Regions from separate parts of the Enterococcus sp. AZ170 genome, predicted to be linked through region 3. Evidence: riboswitches for the same ligand, from Rfam matches in the RefSeq annotation. Region 3 holds a riboswitch; each other region holds the start of a gene.

Evidence for each region. A riboswitch is a leader RNA that binds a small molecule or an ion and turns the genes downstream of it on or off. The one in region 3 is predicted to bind magnesium.
Region 1: linked by a shared signal. The riboswitch ahead of IGJ55_RS12610 (LCP family protein) and the one ahead of IGJ55_RS06735 (LCP family protein) in region 3 are both predicted to bind magnesium.
Region 2: linked by a shared signal. The riboswitch ahead of IGJ55_RS09675 (MgtC/SapB family protein) and the one ahead of IGJ55_RS06735 (LCP family protein) in region 3 are both predicted to bind magnesium.
Region 4: linked by a shared signal. The riboswitch ahead of mgtA (magnesium-translocating P-type ATPase) and the one ahead of IGJ55_RS06735 (LCP family protein) in region 3 are both predicted to bind magnesium.

The regions. Positions count from the first base shown of each region.
Region 1 is NZ_CP172947.1:2,611,260-2,614,461, reverse strand. Features, by position in the region: gene IGJ55_RS12615 (DUF4303 domain-containing protein) at 60-557, opposite strand; M-box (ykoK) riboswitch at 809-978, shown strand; gene IGJ55_RS12610 (LCP family protein) at 1,129-2,043, shown strand; gene IGJ55_RS12605 (FAD-dependent oxidoreductase) at 2,212-3,202, shown strand, end outside.
Region 2 is NZ_CP172947.1:2,004,623-2,007,824, reverse strand. Features, by position in the region: gene dnaI (primosomal protein DnaI) at 1-441, shown strand, start outside; gene IGJ55_RS09680 (hypothetical protein) at 606-1,076, shown strand; M-box (ykoK) riboswitch at 1,235-1,405, shown strand; gene IGJ55_RS09675 (MgtC/SapB family protein) at 1,668-2,333, shown strand; gene IGJ55_RS09670 (GNAT family N-acetyltransferase) at 2,366-2,863, shown strand; gene mgtA (magnesium-translocating P-type ATPase) at 3,097-3,202, shown strand, end outside.
Region 3 is NZ_CP172947.1:1,396,686-1,399,887, reverse strand. Features, by position in the region: gene IGJ55_RS06740 (glycoside hydrolase family 3 N-terminal domain-containing protein) at 1-1,134, opposite strand, end outside; M-box (ykoK) riboswitch at 1,498-1,667, shown strand; gene IGJ55_RS06735 (LCP family protein) at 1,926-2,852, shown strand; gene IGJ55_RS06730 (FtsW/RodA/SpoVE family cell cycle protein) at 2,849-3,202, shown strand, end outside.
Region 4 is NZ_CP172947.1:1,223,989-1,227,190, forward strand. Features, by position in the region: gene trxB (thioredoxin-disulfide reductase) at 1-113, shown strand, start outside; M-box (ykoK) riboswitch at 575-743, shown strand; partial or broken gene mgtA (magnesium-translocating P-type ATPase) at 1,231-3,202, shown strand, end outside.

The DNA of each region.
Region 1 (3,202 bases), 1.2 Mb from region 3:
TCCTAAAGTAGGCATTTTTGAAAAGAGCCCAAGAATAAAATCTGCTGCTCGCTTTTTGATCAATTTAATTGGAAATAGTCAGATGTTGTTAATTTTTCAAAGCGTTCTTGCGAGTCAGCTGCTTCTTCATCATGATCGTAAACTAATACTTTAAAATCAGCTGCTTTAGGAATACGTTCAAAGGTGTCGCTATCAACTAGCAAAATGAGTTGTTGACTAATCCATTCAAGAACCATTTCAATGGCTTGTGGATCTTCCACCCAATCATCGAATAGGTGAAGAGAAGCAAATTGTTGGTCTTCATCCCAATCCTTTGCATTATATTTCATCTCTTGTAATTGTTGGTCAGTGTATCCTTTAGTTGCATAATAGTCAGTTGTGTCTTGCCAAAGCTCAACAGTATTAAGGTATACGTTGATTTCGCCTTCTTCATGAATATTACAAACTAAGGCAAATGCATAGTAGGTTTCATCAGAATGATCGAGTAAAAAGTTATCGATACTATCTGTTAAAAAATTAAAAAAGAATGCTTGTTGTTTTTCTAAAAAATTTTCCATGGTATCCTCCAAGTATCTGTCTTTTAAACATTGAAACAGATAACGCAAAGAATGTCTATCTAAAATTTGAATTTAAAGAGGATAAACGAATTTTTAAGAAAGGGTAAAGATTACTCTTAAAAAAAATTTATTCTTCTAGCCCCCAGCTACGTTGTAGCAATGATAACGGGGTAGCGGACTTATTATCCTAAAGGTTTCAGGTAGAATTTAATTTGACTTTGTGATTGGATACGCTTATAGTTTAAAATGAATTAAATACTTGTTAGGTGAGGCTCCTATATAAACACAGGCTACTGCTCAGAAATGTCGAAAGACTGGCACGGGTAGGACAAAATTCGTCGAATTAAGGCGTGTTTCAAAGTAGCTAAAAGCAATGCTTTTTACGTTATATAGTGCTAAAACTCCACGAAGAGATGATCTAGGTAATTTGTCGATACATGTTGTTTGTCATGTGTTTAAGAGACTGTAATCTAATCCCTTCGCTGAGTTTTCTTGGTGAAGTTTTTTTCTTTTAGTCAAGAAAATAGTTGAGCTAGCCCATCTAACGCTGATGTCTAGAAAGGAATGTACAATGAAAAAATCTGTAAAAATAATGATCATTAGCTTGCTATCGGTTTTGCTAATCGTTGTGAGTGCAGGCTGTTATGCAGCAGTATCATTTCAAACAGCCAAAGAAGAGAGTGAAGCAAAACTACCTACTAAAAACCAAAATTTTACTGGTGACGAACAAACAAGTGATAAGGAATTAACCGTGATGATCGTTGGGAATGATTCTAGAGATGATGATGAAGATCAAGGTCGTTCGGATACCTTGATGGTCGCACATTATGATGGAAAAACGAAGCAACCCAAATTGATTTCAATCATGAGAGATAGCTATGTAACATTTCCCGATGGTGGACAAGACAAGATCAATGCAGCTTATGCATATGGCGGGGCTCAAATGACCAAGGATGTACTAAAAAATAATTTTGATTTACCAATCAATTATTATGTGGTCATGGATTTTAAAGAGTTCAGTGATATTATTGATGAGCTTTATCCTAAGGGTGTCACGATCGAAGCTGAAAAAGATATCAATTTAGATGGTGTGGATATTTTTAAAGGTGAGCAAACATTACATGGTAATAGTTTATTGCAGTATGCGCGTTTTAGGATGGATGAAGAAGGCGATTTCGGCCGTATCAGACGTCAGCAGCAAGTGATGGATGCGCTAGTTGAACAATCAAAGGATTTGATTCCGATTTGGGAATTGCCTCAAGTAGCAGGGAAAATGGTTGGGAAAATCGATACGAATGTACCGACCAGCCTTTTGATCGATTTAGCAAAAGATTTTTTAACTGGCAAGGTTAAACCTTTAAAATCATTATCCGTTCCAGTCGAAGGATCATGGCAATTTAACGATTATACAGATTCTGGCAGCGTGATCGAGTTAGATGAACAGCAAAATGCTGAAGCGATCAAAGCGTTTATGAAAGACAATTAACACATAGCTGGAAAATTAAAATGACCTGTTGACTCTGGAGTAGAATAGAGCAAACAGGTCATTTTTTATTAAAAAATCAACACAAATCAGCGTATGTCTATACGTTTAGGTCAAGCGTATGCTATCCTTTAAGAAAACGTTTTACTTATACAGAAAGAAGGTCTTATTGTGAAAATCGTCATCATTGGGGCTTCTTTTGCAGGAGTGTCGGCCGCTGTGGCAATCAGAAAAAAACACCCTGCAGCTGAAATTCATTTAATTGAAAAGCAAGCAACGATTGGCTATCTACCTGGCGGCATCAATCTTTATTTTAATGAAACGATCGATCCTATTGAAAAAGCGCAATTTATTTCGGAGCAACAACTAGAAGAATGGGGCATTTCTTTACTACTAAGTGCAAAAGTAATTAGCATAGATTCAAAACAACATATTGTTAAATACATGGAAAAAGAAAAAGAATGTGTGATGTCGTTCGATAAATTAATTTTAGCAACAGGTTCTAGTCAATGGGCTCAGAATATTCCGGGGAGTGATTCGGAGAAAGTGTTAAAATATAAATTTTTATCTGGTGTGTTAAAGGCGATTGAGCAATTACAAAACAGTGATAAAGTAGCCGTAATCGGTGGGGGACAAATTGGCGGAGAAGCGGCAGATACGCTTTTAAAGATGGGTAAAGCAGTTCATCTTTTTGAGCGTATGGATTACTTATTGTTTAAATATTTTGATGAAGAAATGATTAGACCGGTCCAAGAAGAAATGACCAACCGCGGTGTCGTGTTTCATTTCGATGAAACTGTTGCAAAGATAACAGATGGAGATGAGGGGCTTATGATCGAAACCAAAAAATCCCAGTTGTTATGTGATAGTGCAATTTTTGCCATGAATGTGCGCCCAGACTTAGCTTATTTGGATGGTCAGATTAAAATGCATACGGATCAGACAGTTTTTGTGGATGAGTACTTACAAACTTCTCATGTGGATATTTTTGCAATAGGCGACTGCATTCAGGTACCTTATAGTCTGTCAGATGAGTCCTTTTATATTCCCTTAGTCAACAATGCAGTTAGGACAGGATTAGTCGTGGCTGAAAATCTAATGCAACCTACAAGACCATTTGTTGGTTCGATTCGAACGATTGGAACAAAACTTGTTGATTATT
Region 2 (3,202 bases), 610 kb from region 3:
TTACAAGGGACATTTGGTGTAGGGAAATCTTTTCTACTAGGTGCAATTGCCAACAGCTTAGCTGAACGGGGATTCGTTACAACGATTGTTCATTTTCCAACCTTTACTGTCGAAATGAAACAAGCAATCGGCAAAGATATGGTAGGCCCAAAATTGGATGCCGTTAAAAAGTCCCCTGTTTTGATGATTGATGATTTAGGTGCGGAATCAATGACGTCTTGGATTCGAGATGATGTGCTTAGTGTGATTTTACAATATCGGATGCAAGAACAATTAGTGACTTTTTTTTCATCGAATCTAAATTTAAAGGATTTAGAAAAGCACTTGACCGTGACTCAGCGTGGGGAACAAGAGCCGTTGAAGGCTCGTCGAATCATGGAGCGGATTCGTTATTTAGCACAAGAAATTACGATGTCAGGCAATGACCGGAGAAATGGTTAAAGGTGGTCAGACTACTACAGCTTTTATGGAAGCCATGTGGTTGAGATGTAACTCGAAGAGTTCTGTCTCAATCATTTTTTATTTTTTAAGAGAACTAAGGATGATATTAGACTGGAATCAAAAATATAGCTTATAATTAGATATCAATAATGGAGGGATATCCTATGAAAAAAATCACATTAGCAGTGCTAACTATCATTACATTGATTTCTTTAGGAGCATGTACGAAAAATAACCATGATTCTGCAAAAGGAAGTGAAGAAACATCTATGAGTAGTAAACAAAATCAAGTGACAGATGAAACATCTCATAACGTGGAACAAGAACAAGCAAAATCAGTATTTATAGCCACTTTAATGGAAGATGCTAGGAGAAACGAGACGGTAGACAAATCTCTACGTTTGGTTTTAAATGAAGTTGAAGTAATTGAAGATCCAGAAAAAATAATCGGTATGATGAAAAATGATGGCGTAATCTTAAATGTATCAGATGAACAATTGGCAGATGGTATTACTGAAAATGATTTGAAAAAGGGAGATAAAATTCAATTTACCTTAGTTGGTTTACCTGCCATGACAATGTCGATCCCACCTCAAGTAGTTGGTAATTCAGTAGTCAAAGTTGAAAAAAATTAATCTATCAAAAATCACTGTTAAAAACGCACTATTCAAGTATTTTTTGACAGTGATTTTTTGATTTTGTAGTGAAACGATCATTGCTTATTCAAAAAATAAACGAAAAAACATTGACATTTGTTTTGTGATGGTGGTATAGTTCTTTCTGTAAGACAACTAAATAGATTTGTTAGGTGAGGCTCCTATACAAACATAGGCTACTGCCCAAAAACATCGAGAGATGCCAATGGGTAGAACAGGGATTGTCGATTACAAGGCTTTTCATAAGGTAGCTAAAAGCTCTGCTTTTTACGTTGTATAGTGCCAAAACTCAACGATTAGATCATGCAGGCTTTTTTTTGTACGCCTATTTATGACCTTCCGCTGAGTTTTTGGCGGAAGGTTTTTTGCTGTGAAACACTGCGATTGCCATTGGCAGAGCAGATGTTGAACAGTACTTGTCGATCGAAGAGAGAGAAGTGCCCGACGTACTGAAACCCAACGATTGCCATTAGCAGAGCAGATGTTGAACAGTACTTGTCGATCGAAGAGAGGGACGTAACGAGCTGAAAACAAACAAACCGAAGAAAGGAGAAAGCCTATGCATTTTTAATTAATATTGTTGCGAGTATCTTTGCAGGAATGATCATCGGTGCGGAAAGACAATGGCGAAAAAAGTTGGCTGGTATGAGAACGATGACTTTGGTAACGTTTGGTTCATGTCAGTTCGTTTCGCTATCATCGCTGATTCAAGATGACAATAGTCCAACACGAATTGCGGCTCAAGTCGTCAGTGGTATTGGGTTTCTTGCCGGGGGAGTGATTTTACGAGAAGGATTTAGCGTAACTGGCATCAATACCGCAGCAACATTATGGTGTTCAGCAGCTGTGGGCAGTATGATTGGTGCTGGATTTGTAACAGAAGGCGTAGTTTGTGCTGTTATCTTAATGTTAGTGAACATCCTGTTGAGAAATTTATCTTTCAAAATAGATGATTATACAGTTCAAAGAGAAGACGATCAAACAGAGACAATTCATTATCTTTCTGTTATTGCTAGTAACAGCAGTGAAGTCATGCTTAGAACTGAGATTATCCAGTTGTTAGATAAGTACTGTCTAACATTCACTAAATTTTCTTGTACAGATTTAGCTGGAAAAAAAGTCCGGTTGTTTTTGGAAATTGAGGCTACAAGAAATGGTAGTCTAGCAATCAATACGATTATTTCTGAGTTGTCTCAGCTTTCAGAAGTTATAGAAATCAATCAAATGACTAACTAAAAGAACGGAGGAATCAAGATGGTAAAACAGTGATGGTTAAAATTATCAATTGGAATAGTGAAGCCTATTGGGCAGGAGTCCAATTAAGAAACGAATTGCTTAAGTCTAGTGCTGGTAAAGAATGGATCAAAGAGTTGCCTTTGAACGAAGAAAAAGATATTCATATGACAGCTATGATCGAAGGAAATGTTGTGGGAACATTAATTCTTTCAAAAAAGAGTAGAACAATAGGGCAAATCAAACAAGTAGCTATTAATGAAGTGCATCAAGGCTTTGGTATTGGAAAAAAATTACTTGAATTTGCTGAAAAAGTAGCAGAACTTATGGGGTGCCAAATCATAATTCTAAACGGGCGTATGCAGGCTTGGGGTTTTTATGAACATTTTGGATATCAAAGTATAGGACAAGCCTATAATGACGGAAATGTCGTCTTAAAAACATTTGAGAAAAGAATCTACACTAATAAGAAAATCGAATTATTTAAATTTATTAGATATATAACGCTAAAGGAGATGGAAACAAATGGATGACAGTAGTCAGATGATCAAGGACCTTTGTAAAAAGAACCCTGTTTTTAAAGAAGATAAGTTTATTATTGTCTATTTGTTTCTAGGGCAGTTCAGAAACTTACTCCGATAAGCATACCTCTTTTTCCATTGGTCCGATTCTTAAAAGATTGAATATCTGAGCATTGAGATAACTTAAATCGCTATGCGATCATCTATTATCTCATTGGTAAGAGTTTAGAAAGAAGGAAAAACAAATGGAAAAAAGAATAACATTAACTAAAGAAAAGAACCAATCTTATGAATATTTTGCAAGAAATTCAGCAGAAAATATCGTAACCTATTTCAATTCTTCAAAGCGAG
Region 3 (3,202 bases):
ACAAACAACTCCGTCATACGCATACTTTTTACGCAATAAATCATTGATGATATATTCACTAAATCCATTTCCGACATCTTCGTGATTTTTTTGATCTTGATCATAAGAAATTGTGTAATAAGGCATCACAGCAGAAGCTTTTTTGGTTCCTGCTTCTAGATCAAATGCACCATGAAGAAATGGTTTTAAATGTTCACTAAAATTATTACCAGGATAAACTGCATATTTACCATAACCATAATGACCATCACGACCAGCTTCACCGCTTCCGCCACCAGGCCAGTGCTTGACCATTGCATTGACGCTTTCACTGCCCCAGCCATCCGTTTCATATTCAGTTGTTTGAAAACCATCACAATAAGCTTTAGCCAAATCGGTGACTAATTTGACCCCTTCTCCAAATGTTCCAGAAAAACGCATCCAGCGTGGCTCTGTCGCTAAATCAATTTGCGGAGATAAGGCAGTTGTGATGCCAAGTGCCCTGTATTCTTGACTTGCGACTTCACCAAATTGCTTTACCAAGCCAGGATCGAATGTTGCAGCTAAGCCCAATTGCTCTGGCCATTTTGAAATATCCCCACCAGCACCTGCATTAAATTCTGTATCAGCACTAGTGCTATGTCTTGGATCTGAGCTGACGTTTACTGGAATACCCAAATCTAAACTTTCAGCCATTGCTTGTAAATTATTCGACCACTCAGCAGCAATTTGAGGAGCATCCACCAGAGTTAATAAGACATGACGAATATGATCTTTTTCTAAAAATTCTTTTTGCTGATCCGTTAAATTCGCAATAGATCCGCTATAATGATCTAGCGATTTTCCGTCATACGTTCCTGAGAACATTTCCACAAAATGATTCTGACTTTTAGAAACCGTTTGATGCCTACTATACAACATTAATCCAGCAATCTGATCGATCGTCAATTTTGCAGTTAAATCTTCAATTCTCTCCTCAAGCGGCAAGCGCCAATCTTCATAAGGATCTAAAAGTCCATTCTTATTTAAATCTTTAAAAGCAAAACCATCTTCTTCTATCAAAGTAACACCTGAAGCCGTTGAATAACCCAGAGTTGCACCATTTTCATTCTCGACCAGTATCCAATTTCCTTGAGAAGTCTTTTTGTAGCCCATTTATTTTTCCCCATTTCATTATGCCGTAAACGCATTCTTTCACTTCTTTCTATCTTACAATAAATGTTAACCCGATGCGATGTCTATTTGGGATTTTATTTGCTTCTGTTTTACAAACGTGTGTATTTTGTCTGTATATGTTTAAGAAAATGTAAAGAAATGACCATTAAACTTTTCCAAATCAAAATCATATAAAAGTAGAACCTTATCAGATAAGTGAAAACCGTGCCCTTAATGGTTAAAGTGCTATTTTAGCTTAGATAAAATAACACCTGTCAGCATATTTCACAACGTTTTATTATAAAAAATTTAATATTCACTTTATTGACTTTAGTCAAGATCTTCACTATATTTAAGGCGATCTGAATAACTTGTTAGGTGAGGCTCCTATGAAAACACAGGCTACTGCTCAAAAATGTCGAAAGACAGGCATGGGTAGGACAGGAATTGTCGAATTAAGGCTTTTCACAAAGTAGCTAAAAGCTCAGCTTTTTACGTTTCATAGTGCTAAAACTCAACGATGAGAATGATGAAAAGCTCTATTTGTGCTGCAATCAATCCACCTTCGCTGAGTTAGTTAAGCGAAGGTTTTTTGTTTTAATAAATAAGGTATTTCTCAGCTTTTTAATTAGCAGGAGGTGAATAAGCAGAGATATCAACGTTTTTTTGATATAAAGCTGTTAATACCTTTTATATGTAGCACAACTATCTTTTTATACCGACATCTAAGTCGATTTCCTAATGCACACTTTATTTGATGATCAATTAAAATGATTAGCGAGGAATAAAAAATGAAACTAGTGAACAAAATCGTAATTTGTACGCTGCTTTGTATTGTTCTCCTTTTTGCAGCAATCGGCAGTTACACTGTAATCAGCTTCCATAATGGAAAAAAAGCAGCACAATCTCAAGTAAATCCTACGAAAAACAAAGATTTTTCCGGTGATCAACAAACAAATATGAAAGAAATCACCATTATGCTGATTGGTGATGATGGTCGTGAAGATGATGAAGATGGCGGTCGAGCAGATACGCTGATGGTCGCTCATTATAATAGCGAGACCAAACAACCAAAACTTGTTTCGATCATGAGGGATTCTTATGTCAAAATCCCAGAATATGGTTTAGAGAAAATCAATGCCGCTTATGCGTTTGGTGGAGCAGAGTTAACTAGAAAAGTCCTTAACGATTCTTTCGGCTTACCGATCAATTATTACATTTCAGCCGACTTTAATAATTTTATCCGTTTGATCAATGAGCTTTATCCTAAAGGAATCGAAATTGATGCAGAAAAAGATATTAATTTAGACAATGTTGATATCAAAAAAGGTATCCAAGTCATGGATGGTAATACGTTGTTACAGTATGCTCGTTTTAGAATGGATGAAGAAGGAGATTTTGGTCGAGTGAGGAGGCAGCAGCAAGTGATGGATGCATTAGCAAAGCAGTCTAAAAATGCCGTTTCGTTCTTACAATTACCTAAAATTGCTGGTGAAGCTGTTGGCTACTTGGATACAAACATTCCAGCAGATGTCCTTGTCGATTTAGCAAAAGATTTTCTAACTGGTAAAGTCAAAAATCTAGAGACCCTTTCCATCCCAGTCTCAGGTAGCTGGGCGTTTAATGATTATACCGAAGCTGGCAGTGTCTTGGAAATTGACGAGGAACAAAATCAACTTGCCATTCACGATTTTTTGAATGATGGAGCAAAAAGATGAAACGGCTTAGCAGACCATCCAAACTACAGTATCTAGATTTTTATATTTTGCTTCCGTATCTGATTCTTTGTATCATCGGCATTTTAATGGTTTACAGTTCTAGCTCTTATCACTTGTTAGACAGTGAGTTAGGCACTGCTAGTAAAGCCATCAAGCAAACCATGTATTTCCTTTTTAGTTTACTTTGCATGAGTATTGTTTATCGGATTCACTTAAATGTACTGCGCAAACCTAAACTATTATTCATGTTACTTTTTCTCACCTTTCTTTCAATCGCTGCTTTGCCATTGATTGGAACTACTGTAGGTGGAGCAAAACGGTGGATCAATTTAGGTGTCCTTTTATTTCAA
Region 4 (3,202 bases), 170 kb from region 3:
TTGGAGATGTTCGTGAAAAAACATTACGTCAAATCACAACAGCTGTTGGTGAAGGCGGGATCGCTGGCCAACAAGTATATAAATATATTGAAGATATGACAGAAGTTGAATAATTGAAAACAACTATCATTTGATTGCTACTTTATTCTAATTTTTACTGACTAGGATCTAGGTCAAAGCTGTAGTGTTTACCCCTTTAAAAAAAGTGTCAGACGTTCAAGTCATGCCAATTCTTGTAGTGACAGATGAAGGAACTGGAGAAAACTACTCGGTACCGATATAAAGCTATCTATCAGAGCTGATTTTGACATTAAAAGTGAATGAAGCTGAGAATATATTATTTTCAGAGTCCAAACAGATGGCAGATGCTCAGTTTCTTGAGCTTGGTAACGGGTTTACGATCTTGTTGAAAATCTATCCGATGAAGAATTAAAATTAGCAAATTTCTCAAGAATAGAAATCTCTCAAGGAAGAGGAGAGCTTGGCTAGTTAGTAAAAGTGATGTCTTTTTATTTTATGTCTTTTTCTTTTGACAATTGTAACAAGATAAACTATGATAGATAAGGATTCAGAACTGAATAATTGTTAGGTGAGGCTCCTATTTGGACACATGCTGCTGCCGCGAAAGAATCGAGAGACTCTTAGTTGGTTGAACAGGAATGATCGTGAAGGTTATTCATAACGTAGCTGATAAGAAATTATCTACGCCCTTTAGTGCTAAAGCTCAACGATAGAGAAACTTTTATTTAAGTTGCTATTTTACGCACACTCTATTGTTGAGTGTGCGTTTTTGCTGTGAATCACAGCGACTGGCTTCGCCAGAGCTGATGATGAACAGTACTTGGCGACCAAAGGGAGCGAAGTTCCGCAAAAAGAAACAAGCAGGCAGAAGGAAAACAGAAACTAGTAAGCAAAAAGTCTAAGAACAGGAAAACGTACTGGCTTCGCCAGAGCTGATGATGAACAGTACTTGGCGACCAAAGGGAGCGAAGTTCCGCAAAAAGAAACAAGCAGATTGAAAGAAGACAGATGTTAAACAGTAGCAAGAGCAGAACTCAAGAGAACAAGATTCCCGCCTAACAAAAAATCTATCGTTCCAAAATAAACCAAAAGAGAGGAAGAGGCTCATGGAAGACCCCAGTCAGACCAAAAACAAACGAAATGTAGCCTTCATCTTAGAAACGATGGAAATGAAATGATTTTTTCTCTCCTCGATAAGATGAAGTAAAGGAGGAAAAGAAAATGATGAATAAAAAAATGACCGAAATGAAGAAAACAACAAAAGACCAAGAATTAAGAAAATTAGCAATGCTTTCTGAACGTGAATTGATGATGGAACTTCGTACATCAGAAAAAGGGCTATCAGAAGAAGATGCCAAAAATCGTTTAGAAGAATATGGACCAAATGAAGTGTCCGCACAAAAACCAACACCTGCAATTATTATGTTTTTAGAAGCATTCAAAGACCCATTTGTTTATGTCTTAGCTTTATTAATGGTCGTTTCAGCTGTAACCAAAGATTTTGAAGCAGCACTTGTGATGGGAATCATGATTTTAGCTAGTGTTATTATTGCCTTTATTCAAGAGTATCGTTCCCAAAAAGCAAGTCTGAATCTAAAAGAACTCATCGAAAATACAACAGCTGTAACGCGTGCGGGTCAAACAAAAGAAATTCCGATGGACGAAGTTGTACCTGGAGACATTGTAACACTTGCAACAGGTGATATGATTCCAGCGGATGCCGTACTAATATGGACAAAGGATCTCTTTATCAATCAATCTTCTTTGACTGGTGAATCAATGCCAGTCGAAAAATTTGTGGATGCAGGTATTGATAAGAATTCAGAATCAGTTTCTGCTTTAGATATGCAGGATTTGATTTTTATGGGAACGGATGTATTGAGTGGACAAGGTAAAGCAATCATTTTGAAGACTGGACAAAATACATTCTTCGGTGATATTGCTAAAAATGCGACAACACAACGTGGAAAAACATCATTTGATATTGGCTTGACAAAAGTTAGTAAATTTTTACTAAGAATGGTGATGATTCTGTTTCCAATCGTCTTTTTGATCAACGGCATTACAAAAGGTGAATGGGGCGAAGCGTTTTTCTTCGCAATTGCAGTCGCTGTTGGATTAACACCTGAAATGTTGCCAATGATTGTAACGAGTAACCTAGCAAAAGGGGCATTAAGTTTATCCAAACATAAAGTCATTGTGAAAGAGTTGCCTTCTATTCAAAATCTAGGGAGTATGGATATTCTTTGTACGGACAAAACCGGAACGATTACAGAAGACAAAGTTGTTTTGGTTCAACATTTAGATCCGCTAGGACAACTTAATGATCAAGTTCTAGATATGGCTTTTCTAAATTCTCATTATCAAACGGGTTGGAAAAATTTGATGGACATCGCTGTAATCAACTTTTATGAGGAAAATAAGAATCAAAGTCCGTATCATTCCGTGACAAAACTAGATGAAATTCCGTTTGACTTTTCTCGTCGTCGTTTAACGGTGGTGGTCAATGCAGATGGTCATCAATTTATGATCACTAAAGGTGCGGTAGAAGAGATGGAAGCTGTTTGTACACATGCTGAAATCAACGGGGAGATCGTACCGTTAACACCTGAATTACAAAAAAGAATGCGTGAAGTCAATATTCGTATGAATGAACAAGGTATGCGCGCTTTAGCCGTAGCGGTGAAAAAAGACGTGCATAGTGAAGCCATTTATAGTGTGGAAGATGAGCAAGGAATGACGCTGATCGGTTTTATGGGCTTTTTGGACCCAGCGAAAAAATCAGCGATCACGGCAATCAAGTCCTTACACGAACATGGTGTGAATGTAAAAGTTTTAACAGGCGATAATGATATCGTTGCTAAGAAAGTTTGTAGCGATGTAGGAATCGAAGTGTCTCATGTCGTACTTGGTTCTGATATTGATAATATGTCGGATGAACAAATGAAAGACGAAGTCGAAAAAACTAATTTATTTGCTAAATTAAACCCGATGCAAAAGTCTCGAATTATTGAAACACTGCAAGGAAATGGTCACACAGTCGGTTTCATGGGAGATGGAATTAATGATGCACCAGCACTTCGTAAAGCAGATGTAGGAATCTCAGTTGATACAGCAGCTGATATTACGAAAGACGCTAGTTCAATTATTCTGTTGGAAAAAAGTTTGAATGTTTTAGAAG